Regions from separate parts of the Paenibacillus sp. NPDC056579 genome, predicted to be linked through region 1. Evidence: riboswitches for the same ligand, from Rfam matches in the RefSeq annotation. Region 1 holds a riboswitch; each other region holds the start of a gene.
The links. A riboswitch is a leader RNA that binds a small molecule or an ion and turns the genes downstream of it on or off. The one in region 1 is predicted to bind cyclic di-AMP.

Region 2: linked by a shared signal. The riboswitch ahead of ACFQ88_RS27860 (hypothetical protein) and the one ahead of ACFQ88_RS19610 (hypothetical protein) in region 1 are both predicted to bind cyclic di-AMP.
Region 3: linked by a shared signal. The riboswitch ahead of ACFQ88_RS09680 (CAP domain-containing protein) and the one ahead of ACFQ88_RS19610 (hypothetical protein) in region 1 are both predicted to bind cyclic di-AMP.

What each region holds. Positions count from the first base shown of each region.
Region 1 covers NZ_JBHTVD010000004.1:627,386-632,673, reverse strand. The annotation lists gene ACFQ88_RS19615 (putative thiazole-containing bacteriocin maturation protein) at 1-1,238, opposite strand, end outside; gene ACFQ88_RS19610 (hypothetical protein) at 2,266-2,688, opposite strand; cyclic di-AMP (ydaO/yuaA leader) riboswitch at 2,767-2,945, opposite strand; gene thpD (ectoine hydroxylase) at 3,002-3,850, opposite strand; partial or broken gene ACFQ88_RS19600 (ectoine synthase) at 3,872-4,252, opposite strand; gene ectB (diaminobutyrate--2-oxoglutarate transaminase) at 4,278-5,288, opposite strand, start outside.
Region 2 covers NZ_JBHTVD010000008.1:237,793-243,080, reverse strand. The annotation lists gene ACFQ88_RS27875 (SMP-30/gluconolactonase/LRE family protein) at 1-121, opposite strand, end outside; gene ACFQ88_RS27870 (hypothetical protein) at 370-657, opposite strand; gene ACFQ88_RS27865 (M48 family metallopeptidase) at 741-1,547, opposite strand; gene ACFQ88_RS27860 (hypothetical protein) at 1,953-2,411, opposite strand; cyclic di-AMP (ydaO/yuaA leader) riboswitch at 2,524-2,692, opposite strand; cyclic di-AMP (ydaO/yuaA leader) riboswitch at 3,029-3,244, shown strand; cyclic di-AMP (ydaO/yuaA leader) riboswitch at 3,388-3,571, shown strand; gene ACFQ88_RS27855 (hypothetical protein) at 3,696-4,109, shown strand; gene ACFQ88_RS27850 (potassium-transporting ATPase subunit F) at 4,294-4,371, shown strand; gene kdpA (potassium-transporting ATPase subunit KdpA) at 4,400-5,288, shown strand, end outside.
Region 3 covers NZ_JBHTVD010000002.1:481,518-486,805, reverse strand. The annotation lists gene ACFQ88_RS09690 (FdhF/YdeP family oxidoreductase) at 1-2,095, opposite strand, end outside; gene ACFQ88_RS09685 (Na-translocating system protein MpsC family protein) at 2,290-2,661, opposite strand; cyclic di-AMP (ydaO/yuaA leader) riboswitch at 2,991-3,124, shown strand; gene ACFQ88_RS09680 (CAP domain-containing protein) at 3,130-4,011, shown strand; gene ACFQ88_RS09675 (SPW repeat domain-containing protein) at 4,210-4,530, shown strand; gene ACFQ88_RS09670 (DUF1572 family protein) at 4,636-5,163, shown strand; gene ACFQ88_RS09665 (YitT family protein) at 5,254-5,288, opposite strand, start outside.

The sequences.
Region 1 (5,288 bases):
TCCGGCAGCAGACCGGCGGGTCCGTCAGACAGCGGATCGGTTGTCTGAACGCGACATTGTGACAAGGGCAGCTGGCCAAGGTCCCCTTCTTCCCAGCTATGGAAAATTCCCGTTCGGTCCGAAGTCAGCTTACTGAAGTACGGAAACAACCCGTTCACTGCGTCAACTTTCGGTCCATCCTCGAGCCGAAGCTCAACGTCATCCACCCAGCTAGCTGCGGCATTGACTTTTCCGGCAGCAAGGGGATGCGGCTGTAATGGGTGCCAGCTTCCTTCCAATGTCTCCAAATCAAGCAGATACAGTGAGTTTCTCTGCTCCGGCTCGGCAGCTCCCGTCAGAGTCTTTAACAGCTCGAAAACAATCACATTCGCGAGCAGCGCCCCCGCCGTTGAGGAGAAGGCAAACCTCTCCGGATCTTTGAACACTTGAGACTTGTGGATGCGCCTCCACGCCGATTCCCAACTGACCGTGCTCTCCGGCTGCAGGATAGGGCCCGCGATGCCGGCCTGATGCAGTCTCACGGCAGGAAGCAGCGTTTTGCGTTCCGCTTGGCATGCCTTATGAAGAAGCTGCAGCTCCTCGCAATCACCCTGCTCAGACACATAGAGGACCGCTTGGTACGGGCGCACGGCTTCCCTCCAACCGTCGGCATTCTTGTTCGACAGTACAGCTTCCTCGATCACCACCTCGGGATCCGTCAAGCGGGCGTGCTCCGCCAAAGCCGTCAGCCGATGCCGATCCGTCGGCAGCGAATCCGTAATCAGCATTCGAAACCGAGTAAGGCCCGACTCAAGCAGCGACGACACAAGCGCGGAAAAGATCTGGCCGGAGCCGACCGCGAGCACTTCAGCCTGCCGGTAGCACTGAAACCGGTAAGCGCCGGAATCGCCGAAGCTGTCGAGAAAAGCGATTTGCCCTGCATACCTGCGGACCGTTTGCTCCGAGAGAACGTGCGGGCAATCCTGGCTCACATCGCGCGCAAAGCCTTTTTCCCTCAGCACTTCCGCGATTTCGTACACTCGGTCCCTGTAAGGCCCGGATAGCCCGTCCGTCAATTCCTCCATTGTGTGCTCCCCGTTGAACATGGGGATGAGCTTTTCAAGCCATCGGTCAATCATCTCACCTTTCATTTGGAACGTGCCAACGTTGTTTCGGAAATAGACGCCGTCATTCTGATCCGGCAAAAAAAATGTATCCGCCTTTACCTGAAGGCGCGTAGACGAGGTCAATTTTGTCATCTCAGCCCTCCTAACTATAAACGCTTTTCTACAATTTTCAATCTTCGTTCTACATTATATGTACTTCTATTTGTCCCTCATGTCATACATCACCTACGATATAGAAAATCGCCCCTGCACAGCACTGTGCAGAGGCGATCGGTTTACTTCAATCATATGAGAGACGAAAGTGTCAGCCTTAGCGGCAGCGGTGGCCGCCACAAAATCCTGCGCAGTTATGACAACGAAAGCCGCCACAGAAGCCCCCGCAGCGAACGCCTCCGCAGAACCCGCCGCAAAATCCACCACAAACTCCGGCACAAAAAACTCCGCAAAATCCTGCGCAAAAACCAGCACAGACTCCAGCGCAAAATCCGACACAAAGGCGAGAAGGATCTACAGGCACTTGGCCATTAGGATACTGTCCGGCATAATACTGAGCTTGCTGATCCCAAGGTGTCATTTCCGTTGCCTGGAACTGCGAAACATCCAACTGCTGAAGCTCATTTTGAAAATTAGTCATTTGATAAAACCTCCAGTAACTTTTTTTGATATCGACATGATTCCAACTTATGGGCGAAGCTCCGCGTTTGTTACTGAGTCAAAGACCTATTTTTTAGGCGTTTGTACCAACATCTAGACAAACAAAACAACAGCCCCCGGATATCCTCTGAGGGCCAATTTACATGAATACTCCAAATATAAGAACATACGTACCTATTTATAAACAAAAAAAATAGCCCAGAAGTACTGGGAAAAAAGTATTATTAGGTATTGTCATGTCTCCTGCAGGAATTTCATTATTCCTGAACAATCGAACTTAGGCAAGTTGTATTGCAAATATTAAAGCTTCATCTATGAACAAATCAATGCTGCCAATAGTTATATAAGTGAACCGGACTGCCCAGTACCATTCCTCCACCGTGAATTGAATAGAGCGCTAAGCATTGAAAATCAAAACAATAACTTAGAATCGTTTTCGATATAAATAAACACTGATGAAGTAACTTCATCAGTGCCGTTTGCTGCTTATTTGCTGTAACCATCTCTAATCTATATCATTTACCAGGAAGGATACATCGCATTTGTTTATAAAAAAGATATGTGTCGCACCGAGTGCTCTATAAGTTTGTTTATTATATTTACGTCTTGTTATGACATAAATGCTTTCTAACCGCCAATTGCTGCACAATTGAATAAGGCGGCATGTCAGGGTGAAGCTATCCTCGAATAAAAATACTTTCCGTATCGGAAGATGAGGAGCATCGTCCCACTTGTTCCCATCCGATGTATCGACGGATATAATCTTTTTGACCCCTATTGCTTCCATTCGCTTCTTTCCAGAATGGCTGTTAACTATTGCGTAGTAACCGACTCCTCGCTCCCTCAGTTCGTTAATAAACTGTTTGCCTGCTTCATTCGGGGCGGATACCAATACGCACTCCCCCAGAAAATACCTTAATCCGTTCATTTGTTCCCCCCCTCCGGAGGCAACAAAATAAGCATTGTAGAGTATTTCTATATAGCTGCTTGCTTATAAAGGTTTGCTGCCTCACCAGTTTGACGCTTACGAGGTTAGCTGTCGGATTCGGACGTGAGAGTCGCCCTACCTTCCATGCGGCCATGCCGGCATTTGAAGGATTCACCCCAAGAGACGGGCATCGAGATTCATGCCCGTCCTTCATGGTTCCCCCGCTTCCGTTAATCGGAACTCAGCAGTAGAACTACTATTCGTATATTATTTTATTTCGAATTTATTAATTCTATACTATCAGATTTTCAATTCATGCCTCACGCGATGCGATAAACCCTGGTCGCGGCTTCATGCCGGAGAAGGGCTCTACCAGCTTATTCTCAACACTATTAAAGACAAGAAAGATATTACTTCGGGGCATCGGAGAAATGTTCGAGCTGGATCCGTGCATCAGATTGCAGTCGAACAGCAGCACGGAGCCTGCTTTGCCGACAGGAGCGACAATACCGCCTTTCTCGGTCAACCAACGCATGCTGTCATGATCAGGCACGCCATACTGCTGCTTCCTTAGAGACTGTTTGTAGTGATCGTCGGGAGTCTGGCCGGTGCAGGCTATGAAGTGGCGATGGGATCCCGGTATGACCATGAGCGGACCGTTGAAGAAATAATTGTCCTCTAGTGCAATAGAGCAGCTTAGCGCCCGCATTCGCGGCATTCCGTCCTCTACGTGCCATGTTTCAAAATCGGAATGCCAGTAAAACTCTTTTCCTGTAAATCCCGGCTTAAAATTAATGCGCGATTGATGAACATAAACGTCGCTGCCAAGGATTTGCTTAACGACCGCAAGAAGCCTTTCGTGCACTGCAAGCTGATGAAATACCCCGCTATCCCGATGAACGGCAAACACGGAGCGAACCTCCTCGCTATCGGGTTCACGGATGACCTCCGGTTTGTTGTTGTCACTGCCCGCTTCCTGCCAAATCTTCTTCAGTTCTTCACGCATGGCGGCAACTTCTTCTTGAGTAAAAAACTCTTCCAAAAACAAATATCCGTCCTGCTCATAACCGGAAAGCTGCAATGCATTAATAACTTGTTGATTGATTATGTGATTATACACCACCGGATCCACACGATCGAGGATTTGCGGTTCCGAATGAATTCGCGACGGATAGGCATCGGGCTCTCCGAGAGGATAAGCTCCGCTCTCATCGTGAACCTCCTTGCCTGTGCAAGGGGGATTGAAGACACAAACGACTCTCAGGTCCGTCTTGCTTCGCAGTCTGTGCTTCTCGTGGCCATTCAAGACGTACAACGTGCCTGGTGTTACGGGATAGGTCTTATTCTCATCCAGAACATCGATTTCACCTTCACCCTCAATGCAGTAAACCGCTTCAATGTGATTTTTGTACCACATATCCGTTTCGGTTCCAGCCTTCATCGTCGTATCGTGAAGCGAGAACCCGACTCCGTCCTTACGCAACAGCAGACGCCGGCTGAACCAAGTGGCCGTATCCACATCATGCTCCGTACCTAATACCTCATCCAAATGCCTTACGATCATATCGAGAATCCTCCTTGTTCTGCCGTTATATGAGTTTTATTCGCTCTTTTCGGTAGTACTCGGCTACTTCTTCCATGCTATCGCCAAGAATGCCTAAACCTCGCTGCAACGAGTACTTATCGATGATCAAAGGTGGCATAATTTTGGCTACCTCGCTGTCAGTCCCGGACGTCTCCATGATAAGTCCGCGACGGAAGGCGGCGGCACATATCTCTCCAGCCATCCCTTCCATAGGGAACATGATCCCCTGCATTAGCCCGCGTCCCCTCCATTCGCCCTTCAATTCTGGAAATTGGGATATCAGCCCCTTCAATCCGTTCTCCAGCTGCTTGCCTTTCTCTATGACCGAGCCGGTGAAGTTCTCCTTTTCCCAATAACGAAGCGCTTCTGCGGCGCACACGAAAGCCAGATTATTGCCGCGGAACGTTCCATTGTGCTCGCCAGGAGCCCACTGGTCGACCTTCGGGTCAAGAAGAGTTAACGCCATCGGCAGGCCAAATCCTCCTATTGATTTCGACAGACAAACAATATCCGGGCGGATACCGAAGGGCTCGAAGCTGAAGAACGGTCCCGTTCGGCCGCAGCCCATCTGAATGTCGTCAATGATTAGAAGGATGCCGTATTTCCGGCAAAGTGTCTCCAGCTTTTGCAGCCATTCGCCGTTTGCTGTATTTAGTCCGCCCTCACCCTGAAGCGTCTCTACAATGACCGCAGCTGGAAGAGATACGCCGGAACCGCTGTCGCTCAAATAATTTTCGAAATAGGCGATTGAGTCGACCCCTGGTCCCATATAACCGTCATAGGGCATAATAGTCGCATTGTGCAGCGGGACTCCGGCGCCCTGACGCTTAAATTTGTTCCCTGTAACGGCCAGAGCCCCTAGAGTCATGCCATGAAAGGCATTCGTAAAGCCAACCACGTTCGTACGTCCCGTCACTTTCCGTGCAATCTTCAACGCCGCCTCAACCGCATTCGTTCCGGTCGGTCCCGGAAACATGATTTTGTAGTCTAGCTTTCTCGGTTTCAGAATGACCTC
Region 2 (5,288 bases), on a different contig from region 1:
CATGAACCGCGTTTTCCTTAATATCGACCCAGTACAGCAAGCCGCTCCGTTGATCCCAGCACGGCCCTTCCCCTAACGTTGCCTTCGCATCGAGAACAAGCTCCAATGGAGGATTCGACATGTTTCCTTCACCATCCCGCAGTCAGAATCGGTTTTTATTCTCTCATTGTAGCACATGCCCCGCGGGAAAAGCATTTCTTAGCCGTCTGCTTGCAAGTAACGTTTTTTTTGCCATAGCCATCTGTTTCGGCAGTTGGCGCGGCTTTGCCGTTAATGCAAAAAAGACCTGCCAGCCGGCGAATCACACCGGCCTTACAGGTCTCATGCTGCAGCTATATGGGGAAACCCCTTATTGATTTCAACCGCCGCTCAATACGTTTCGGTTTCTTCCGGGCTCTCCATAGGAGTCAAGCTTTGCAAAGCTGCCTGGTCCTCCGCCAGATCAGCCCTTGCTTCGTCCACTGCCTTCTGGTTATGGCTGAAGCTGGCCTGTTCGATCGCACGCTCTGCACGTTCTACGGCCGTTTCGGCTTGCTCAATCAGCTGCTCGCTCGGATGGCTTTGCGCTTGCGTCACCGCGTTGTGAGCCGTATTGACGGAATTTTGCGCCTGGGAAATCGGGTTTTGCGATTGCAGGCTGGAGTCATATTTCGCCATGGTCGTGTACCTCCTCATGTCTTCATAACCTTCCTGCTTACTATGAGACAAAAGGAGGTGTTTTATGCCGGAGACGAATCCCTTTACAAGGTTATGGAAGAAGGCGGTTCCATCGCCTCAAAGCGGCTGGTCTCGTATCCAAACAGCTGAGGATGGGCATGGAACTGCCATATTTCCGTAATCCGCTTCGGAAGCGGAGGATGCGTCGACAGCAGCTCGTACCATGCGATGAAAAACCCTCGCTCCCGGCGGCTTTCCTCCAAATAATCCGGGATGTTGATCCGGTTAAACAGCTGCTTGCCGACCGCGAGCACCGTCAATGCGCGAATGGCCGCATTCGCATTGCCTGTGTAAGCCGTCGCAATACGGTCGCACGTATACTCGCATGCTCTGGAATAGGCGTTGCCCAGGAATGGGATCCACATTGCGGGAAAAATCAGCATCTGCTTCGACACATGCTTGCGCTGCAGATGAGCCAGCTCATGGGCTATGACGAAGGTTAATTCCTCGTCGTTGCCCTGCTCGATCAGCTCGAAAATATCGGAATAAAGCACGACAAAGCTGCGTCCGAAAAACCGCGTCGCAAACGCGTTTAAGATCCCGCCGGACTGGACGATGAACACGTCCGGAGCGTTTTTGAGACCCATACTGCTGCTTAGCTGCTGCACTTTCTCATAAACAATCGGAAACTGCCGCTCCGTTAATTTGACTCCTGAGCTGCGGATCCCCGCAACCATAAGCCCATGCAATAGAAGCGCGACAGCCAATCCGATCAAGATGTACACAATGCCTATAATGGATACGATCAAACTGACATAAATTAAGATACTGATGATTACACAAACCGTGTACAATGTAGTTTCATTTTCATGCACCAAGCGAGATTTCATCGGCTTTCCCTACGCCCCCCGTAATATAAATCCGACTGATCGGAAAGGCGGAGCCCTTCTTTCCTCGCAATCGGGTTCTACGGAGCTTCTATATATAGAAACATCCGCAAACACCGCTATTTTATCACAGGGAATTTCCAAATTAAAACAGAATTTTATGGACACGTCTTACTTCTTCTCTGCTTTCATCCGCTTGATGCAGTTGACCCTGGAGCAATATTGCTTAATTCCGTCCCACCTTCCCCAAACGCAGCCTGCGCATTTTTTCGGCTGATGCGGTCGTACATCCGTGACAATTGCTTTTATCATATATACCTCCAGTCAATTCTTTCCCAATGAACACCGATAAGCAAAGTGCTGCGAACAGAAGGCTCATTGAGGCGGATTCCTCCGGTTTCTCAAGCCTTAATATCCGAAATAAGCCTGCGAGCGTTCAATCAAGAAGGCGCGTTCCAGCGACCGGTCTTGCTGCTCGTGCAGCCTCGACGGATTGTGCAAGTGGTCCGCGAGATCGGATAAGGCGGTTTCCGCCAAAGCTCTTCTTATCGGTCCCCAGGACTCGTTCCTGCTCTGGATGTAGCGTAATGCTTCAGGAATGGTAAGGCCTTTCAGCATTGTAAATACGGAAGCCCACCGGGCGAAGTCGCCTGTAGCCCTCTCTGATGCCGGAACCATATATTCGGCCCAGCCGGATACACTGCCGCTGGACAGCTTGAGCAAGCCGCATGTACAGTCGCGGCAATCCGTCTGAATCCGGTTTTCAATCCATTTACAATCAAAGCGAAACAATTCCATATGGCCGATTTTGAACTCAGATACCTCTTGTTCACCCATACGGGGTAATGGATCCGATAATTTCATCATGACGGCATATCTCCTCTTATAGTTTTAGGATAGAACAGCACAAAAAAGCCTCAGGAGCAGAGAAACTCTGCTTCCGGGCTTCTTTACACAGTAAAATAAGCTTGCGGTCGCGGTTCTCTCTCAATCACGTTTACGAGGTTAGCTGTCGGATTCGGACTTGAGAGTGTCCTACTCAGGAACAATAGAAGCTAATGTCCCAAGATTCACCCCTTGAAGCTGCTTGCTGCGGCTTCGATTGGTTCCCCCGCTTCCCCTATTCGGGAGTTCAACGTTAAAGCTTGCATTATGCTGTTGTTGAAATGAATCTTACTCCCAAACCCAAGTAATGTAAAACCGGAATCCGGCGATTATTTCCAATATTTTGACGGGAATTGCACATGAAAACGAAATCATTGGGATAAGACAGCGAATATCGTTCCGAATGCTTCATTATTCGCTGATTCTCACATTTTTGGAGAAAACGCAAGATAAACGAAGCTATATGGAGAATTTTCGAGATCTGATTCTTGTTTGCCGCATGAATCCCCCTTAAGTTCCCCATTTCGCATGCAGGGTTTCTTTACAGTAACAAGCGTCCGGCGTATGATTCAACTCATGAATCGACATACAAAGTTTCCACTATCGAATCGCTGAGTTTCCTTTTGTCCTATATATTGTGACACAAGGAAAGCGGGGGAACCAAAAATCGTGTTGCGTTAAGGCGGTGTGAGAGCTGCCGATACGTCGACACTGGGGTGAATCCTATGAGAATTTTTCACAAAATGCTCATGGGTAGGGCGACTCTCACCGCCCGAATCCGGCAGCTAACCTCGTAAGCGTTGGAAAGGCAGCTATCTTATCCTTTTAATAGGCATATGGGCTGTCAAAGAAGAGAGGATGATGAAGCTTGTGATCGGAACCGGCGACCACAGGGCTTAGACCTCTGTGGCTTTTTTCTGTCCGAAAGTACAAACATGATGTTTTCCAACCATATTTTGCATCTTTTTCGCTGAGTCCTTCATAGGAAGGAACGGGGGAACCACCGGAAGCTCGAAAGCTACTTTTCCATCGGGCTTCCATTGGGGTGAATCACAGGAGCAGGCTAGCGCATGCTCTCGTGTAGGGCGACTCTCACGCCCGAATCCGGCAGCTAACCTCGTAAGCGTATCGAGAGAGGCAACGATTGTCGTGCGATAAGACACGGTTCATTCACTGTGCCTTAAGAAGCCACGGGAAGAGTTCTTCTCTAGCCTGCAGGCTTCTTTTTTGTTGCCTTCTCTTTCTGACCGAAGTAGGAGGAGTCGTATGGAACAACGCCAGCAGTTCATTCTGGTTGCAGCCTCGAACAAAACAGGCGAAGCCTTCATCCGCAAATTAATGCTGCAGAAGCTTCCTTTCGCAGCACTTGTCAACAGCAAGTCGGAAGCAGCGAGGCTGGAGGAAATCGGAGTAAAGCATTTTATTCTGGTAGATACTACCGAGGAGAGAACATGGGCGATGCCCGAGCTTCCCGTAGGTAAAGTGTACTTGTTCGAAAGCAGCCTGAACTTGTGCTGCCGCTATATCCGGGTGTGCCATATGTGGACCTCGGAGCCGATTTACGTCATTACGCATTCCGTCAATCCCAGGCTGATTTATAGAGCTCTTGGAGCCAGCTTTGTGATTCATACGAATAGTCACGATGTATCTTTCTTGCTAGCCTCGCAGCGGCCGGAATAGTAGAGCCTTAACTGGAGGCTGAGACCGGAATGCGGGGAATGCCTTACCTTACTATTGAAAGCTTTGGAGGGATACCGATGTTGGATCTGTATATGGTATTGACGCTGGCCGTCACTTACGCACTGTTCAGCGGTTTTTTATCCTGGTGCGGCAGAGTGATTCAGGAACCGGAGAGTGAGCGAAAATGATAGTCGTTGCGATTTTTACTTTGTTTATCTTTCTATATCTTGTGTATGCGCTGATCTATCCTGAAAAATTTTAGGAGCAACCTAAGGAGGCTTTTTTGAGCTATGGGCATCTTGCAAATTGCCGTCGTGATAGTAATCCTGGTACTGCTTGTTAAGCCTTTGGGCACGTACCTGTATAACGTATTTCGGAATGAAGCGAACGGAACCGATAAATGGTTCTCCTTCATTGAAAAGCCGATATTCGCCCTGATCGGTCTGAAAGACCCTAAAGGGATGACCTGGAAGACGTACGGATTCAGCTTCATTGCGACCAATATCGTTCTTGTGGCTATAAGCTACCTGATATTGCGGATCCAAAAATTTCTCCCGATGAATCCGAACGGGATCGACAATATGGAGGAGACACTCTCCTTCAACACGGTCATCAGCTTCATGACCAATACGAATTTGCAGCATTACAGCGGTGAGACCGGACTATCCTATTTCTCGCAAATGGCCGTCATCATGATGATGATGTTTACCTCGGCGGCGACCGGACTGTGCGTAGCGATAGCGTTTGTCCGCGCGATTACGAGCAAAGGAACGACGATCGGCAACTTTTTCGAGGATTTCGTGAAGGCTCATACGCGCGTCTTCCTACCGTTTGCATTTGTCATTACGCTGGCGCTGGTGGCGCTTCAAGTTCCGCAAACACTGCAGCCTACCATCACCGTCACCGGTCTCGGGGGTCAGGAGCAGCAAATCGCTATCGGTCCTGTCGCATCCTTAGAATCGATCAAGCATTTGGGCACGAACGGCGGAGGATTCTTCGGAGTCAACTCGGCTCATCCTTTCGAGAATCCGCGTCCGCTGACCAATGTCATTGAAATATTGTCCATGTGGTCGCTGGCCGCCGCCTTGCCTTACACGTACGGGTTGTTCGCCAAAAACCGCAAGCAGGGCTGGGTTATTTTCTCAGCGATGATGATTTTGTTCCTGCTGTTCTTATCGC
Region 3 (5,288 bases), on a different contig from region 1:
CTTCCCGCAGCCCGAGACTGGCCGCGTCCTCGCCGTTGATCAGCACATCGTACCGGTCCGCATTGTTGAACGGATCGATATCGCTGTAGATCATCGAGTTGAACTGCTTGCCGCGGCGCGTCGTTACCATGAAGTGCCCTTCCGGCTTGCGCAGCTCGGGCAGCTCGATCGGGATGAGCTGTCCGCGTCCGTCGGGCGTCGGACAGACGCCGCCCTCGCACAGCCACGCTCCGCCCCATTGGAACACATCGCCGCGTTCCGCCAAATGCTGAACGCCGTCGTAATACGGGACGGCCTGAGCAATTTCGCGGCGGATGCCCTGCGCATCGCCGAATCCGATGCGCCGCTTGTTCTGCGGATCGACGCGGACCGCCAGCTCCGCATAGATCGCCCACTCCGCCCGCGCTTCCCCGATTCTCGGCCCTTTGATTTCGGGCGAGAAGTAGACCATCCGCTCCGTCGACGTCGACGTGCCCCCGCCCGGCTGCTCGTACCGGGTCATCGCCGGCAGCACCAGGACCGCTTCGCGCGCGTCGGCCAACGTCGACGTATTCAGCACGATATCCTGATGCACCCGGATATCGACGCTCTCCAGGCAGCGCTGTACGAAGGCCGGGTCCGGCATCGTCTCGAGAAAGTTGCCGCCGGACGTGTAGAACAGCTTCAACTTCCGCTCGTGATCCTGCGGCAGCAGCGCATTCTCCAGCGAGACGCCGACGATGTCGCCCTGCCATGCCGGCAGCTCGAAGCCCCACAGCTTCTCGATGCGGCTCCGGTCCGCCGCCTTGTAATCGCCGCCCGGCAGGCTGAACGGGTCGGCCCCCATCTCGCCGGAGCCCTGGACGCCGCTATGACCGCGAATCGGCATGAGGCCGCAATGCTCGCGGCCGAGAAATCCCCGCAGCAGCGCCAGATTGGCTACCTGCGAGATGTTGTCCGTGCCGAACCGGTGCTGGGTCAGCCCCATGCTCCAGACGAAGACGGCGGATTTCGCCTTCGCAAGCAGGCGGGCAAACTCCAGCATCCGTTCCCGGCTGAGCCCCGAGGAGCGCTCGAGCTGCTCCCATCGCTGCTTCATGACATGCTCTCTCAAGGCGGTATAGCCGTTCGTGTGCTCATTCACGAACGCGCGGTCGATGGCGCTGCCGGGGGCTTCCATCTCCATCTCGAACCAATGCTTCATGACGCCGTTCATGAACGCAATGTCGCCGCCTATGTTCACCTGGTAAAAGTCGTCGGCGAGCCTCGTTCCGAATAAAGCGGATTCCGGAATGGAAGGAATCCAATACTGTTCCATCGACGGCTCATAGTACGGATTGATGACGATAATTTTCGTTCCTTTCCGCTTGGCCGCGTACATATATTTGGTCGAAACCGGCTGGTTGTTGGCGGCTACGCTGCCCCAAAACACGAGCACGTCGGTGCCGATCCAGTCCTTGTAGTTACAGCTGGAGGCGCCTATGCCCACGGACCGCTTCAGCGCCGTCTTTGAAGGAGAATGGCAAATGCGCGACGCGTTGTCGATGTTGTTCGTGCCGAGGAGCCGGGCGACTTTGGCCGCCGCATAGTAGCTCTCGTTCGTAATCCCGCGCGCCGTCAAATAGAAGGCCAGCTGCTTCGGGTCGATCGAGCGGATCTTCGCCGCGATCATCTCCAGCGCTTCGTCCCAAGTCAGCCGGGAGAAGCGCCTCTCCCCTTGGCGCCGGATCAGCGGATACGGGATGCGCCCGAGCTTGCGCAGTGCCGTGCTGTCGAGCCGGGCCAGCTCGTCGATGTCCCGGTGCAGCTCCTCCGGCTTGATTGCGGGCATCGTGCTAAGCCGGAGCACGTTCAGACGCGTCGTGCATAGATGCGGGCCTTCCAATGTCCGGTCGTACAGGCCGGACACGCCGAGAGCGCAGCCGTCGCATACGCCCTGCGTCAGAATGCGGTAAGCATAAGGCAGCTGATCGCGGTTCTCCCAGGCGATCTTCGCCGTTTCCTTGATATGGTGCGGCTTCACCCGCCCGAGGCCGAAAGGCGCTTTGCTCACCCACAGCTTCGGATCAGGCTGTTTGGGAAGCTTGATCGGACCGGTGTGCTTCGTTGTTCCCATCTTGTATCCTCCTATGAACTCAAATAAAAAGCCGCAGCAGACAAGCCCTCTTATCGCAAAAAATAAAGGGTAGGTCTGTTGCGGCGGTTAGTCTTAAGCAGGGTCGCTGCCAAGTGCCAACGGCACATTATGATGGATGCTACATGATGCTCAGGTTATTTGAATAATCGTCATTGCTCATGAGCCTGTCAGACTCATAAATGTCTCGGAGCGGCGAATTTGCTTTCGATGTCCTGATCGAAGACGAAGATGGACATGCCGAAATCTTTTTCCAAATCGATGTCTACATATAATTCCAGGAAACGGGCGCCGAGCAGCTGCTCCATCTCTATCGGCGGGTTGTTCTTGTACATTTCCTTTACCATCTCGGTCCTCGCGGAACGCAATACCTGCTTTCCGTCCGCTGCCGAGGCGATAAACTTCTCAACGGGCGAAAGGTTCCCCTCCATCTCGCAAATAGCCCAGCACTTGCAAAATGTCGTGCGGATTTCCCGCGGACCTTTGCCCATATGACGCTTTCGAAACGCTTTCACTAAATTGCTGAATTCCGCTTCCGTTTTGTTCATATCGGGACGTCCTCATTTACCGGATTTACATCCAAATTTTATCACGGAGTTCAGGTTTGTTCAATGGATGCGGCAAAAAGAGGGTTCCCTTACACATATCCCAGCTCAGCTCGATTAAGCAGGATCCGGCGTGTGCGGCTGCTATTTTTCGAGAATTGCAGAATGCTCTTATCTATGTAAAATGGCTAGAGATGACGGGCATTTATTGAAGTTTCATAGAGCCGCTGGAAGACTTTGTGCCATGAAATGCGCCTTGGCCCATGCTACAATGAAATGGCTCCGAACGATCCGTACCGGATTATTGGTCATGGACACCGGAAGCAAAACTATCAAAATTAAGGCCGAAGCTTAATAGAAAGCACGGGGGATCCATTCCATGGGGTGAAGCCGCCTATTGCGGCAGGGTGATTGCTCTTTGACCCGAATCCGTCAGCTAACCTCGTAGGCCGCGAAAAGGAGAGGATTTTTTTGAATCGTTTCAAAAAAGTTGTTTTGACAGGTGTACTGGCTTTGAGCCCGATTATCGGCGTGAGCGCTGCATCTGCGGCTCCGTTAAATACAATTTCCGATAGCACGCTGTCCAGCTTGACCAAGCAATACGGCATTGACCTGAATTCTTTGCTGCAAGGACAACAAGGCCAGTGGCATTCTATCCCTACTGGCAGCAATAACGTTTATGCCGGTGGATATTGGACTCAAATTCCTGTCGGCAATGGCAACGGCAGCAACAATGATTGGAACTGCAACTTCGGCATTCCTTCCGTGAATCCTGGTAACGGCGCCGGTCAAGGCAATGTCGACGATGGCGGCACAGCTGACAACGGCAGCGAGGATAACGGCGGTACCGTCGACAACGGAAACGTTGACAATGGCGGCGATACCGGCAATGTCGACAACGGATCCGCTAACGGCGGCAATACCGGCAGCGGCAGCACGGGAAATACAGGCAGCGGCACGGTCAACGAAGGCACTAGCGAGCAATCCGCATTCGCTACCGAGGTCATCAACCTGGTAAACCAAGAGCGCGCCAAAGCAGGTCTGGGTGCCCTGACAGAAGACAAAGCTTTGTCCAATATGGCACTTGATAAGGCAAAAGACATGTACAATAACAACTACTTTGATCATAATTCGCCGACCTACGGTTCTCCGTTCGACATGATGAAGACTTACGGTATCAGCTACTCTTATGCCGGCGAGAACATTGCTAAAGGTCAACGCAGTCCGCAAGAGGTTATGAACTCCTGGATGAACAGCCCTGGGCACCGTCAAAACATCATGAGCCCTAACTACACCAAAATCGGCGTTGCTTACTACAACGGCGAGTGGGTACAAGAATTCATCGCTAACTAATACGGATAGTATCAGACAGCCTCGTATGCTTTATGCATCGGGGCTTTTTTCTGTTTTCCGGGTGCTGTTCACTCATGAAAGGACGGTATATCGGGACAGATAAAAGTTGAATTTTTAGAATATTCGAACATTTTGTAACCGTTTGCATATACATATAGCATAATCTGCATTTAGCTATTTCTTTCGGGAGGTGTAATCATGGCGGTTCGTCATTTGCTGGCTGCGTTGATTGGTCTCTTGTTTATTTTCGCTCCGTTCTGGATTGATTTCAATCATGAAGGTGCGGTTGTTACGAGCATCGTTGGAGGAACGATTCAAGCGGTAGCTTCTTTCCTCGGCTTTATGCTGAAGAAATCAGGCTGGGGTTCGTGGCTGAACTGGATTTCCCTAATGGCCGGGGTCTGGTTCATTATTTTCCCTTTCGCGTTCTTGACCGGTTTTGCGGATTATGTGGTTTATATCGTCCTAGGCATAACCACAGTAATGCTCAATTACTATACCATGAACGACGAATTGTGAATTGTAAGCGCTGCAATCTATTTTGATAGTCCCGGTTTATATACAGGCGGCTTTTTTTCCTTTATTCTGGAAAGGTAGTGATCCAGGAAATGGAGGATGATCGTTATGGAAACATCAGCATCATCAGTAGCCGCTTACTTTCTGCAGGATACCATTCAAACCTTTCGCAGCATGAAAAAGCTCGCCGACCGTGCCATGGAGCAGCTGGAAGCTTCTCAGTTCCGAGCCGCGCCCGATCCTGAATCGAATTCCATGGAGATCATCATTAAGCATATGCACGGCAATATGCTGTCGCGTTGGGCCGATTTCCTTACTTCCGACGGAGAGAAGCCGACCCGGGACAGGGATGGCGAATTTGAATCGGGAGCGTTGGATCGGGAACAGCTGCTGCAGTTATGGGAGGAAGGCTGGAGCGCGCTGTTCGCCGCTTTGGAAGACCTCGGGCCGGACGATGTGCTCCGTACCGTGACGATTCGCGGAGAAGCCCATACGGTGCTGCAAGCGATCCAGCGTCAGGTGTCCCATTACGGCTACCATGTCGGCCAAATGGTATACTTGGCGAAGCATCTCCGAAGCGCTCATTGGCAGACGCTGAGTATAGCCAAGGGCCAATCCCGAGGCTTCAAGCCTTAACTCAATCAGGGCCGCAATCCTTACTATGGAGTGCGGCTTTTTGCTTTTTGCTTTTTGCTGCGCATCGATAGAGATGAGTTAAAGGCTTTCTCAATGAATGCTGTTTTTCTCGAAGTTGCCTCCCA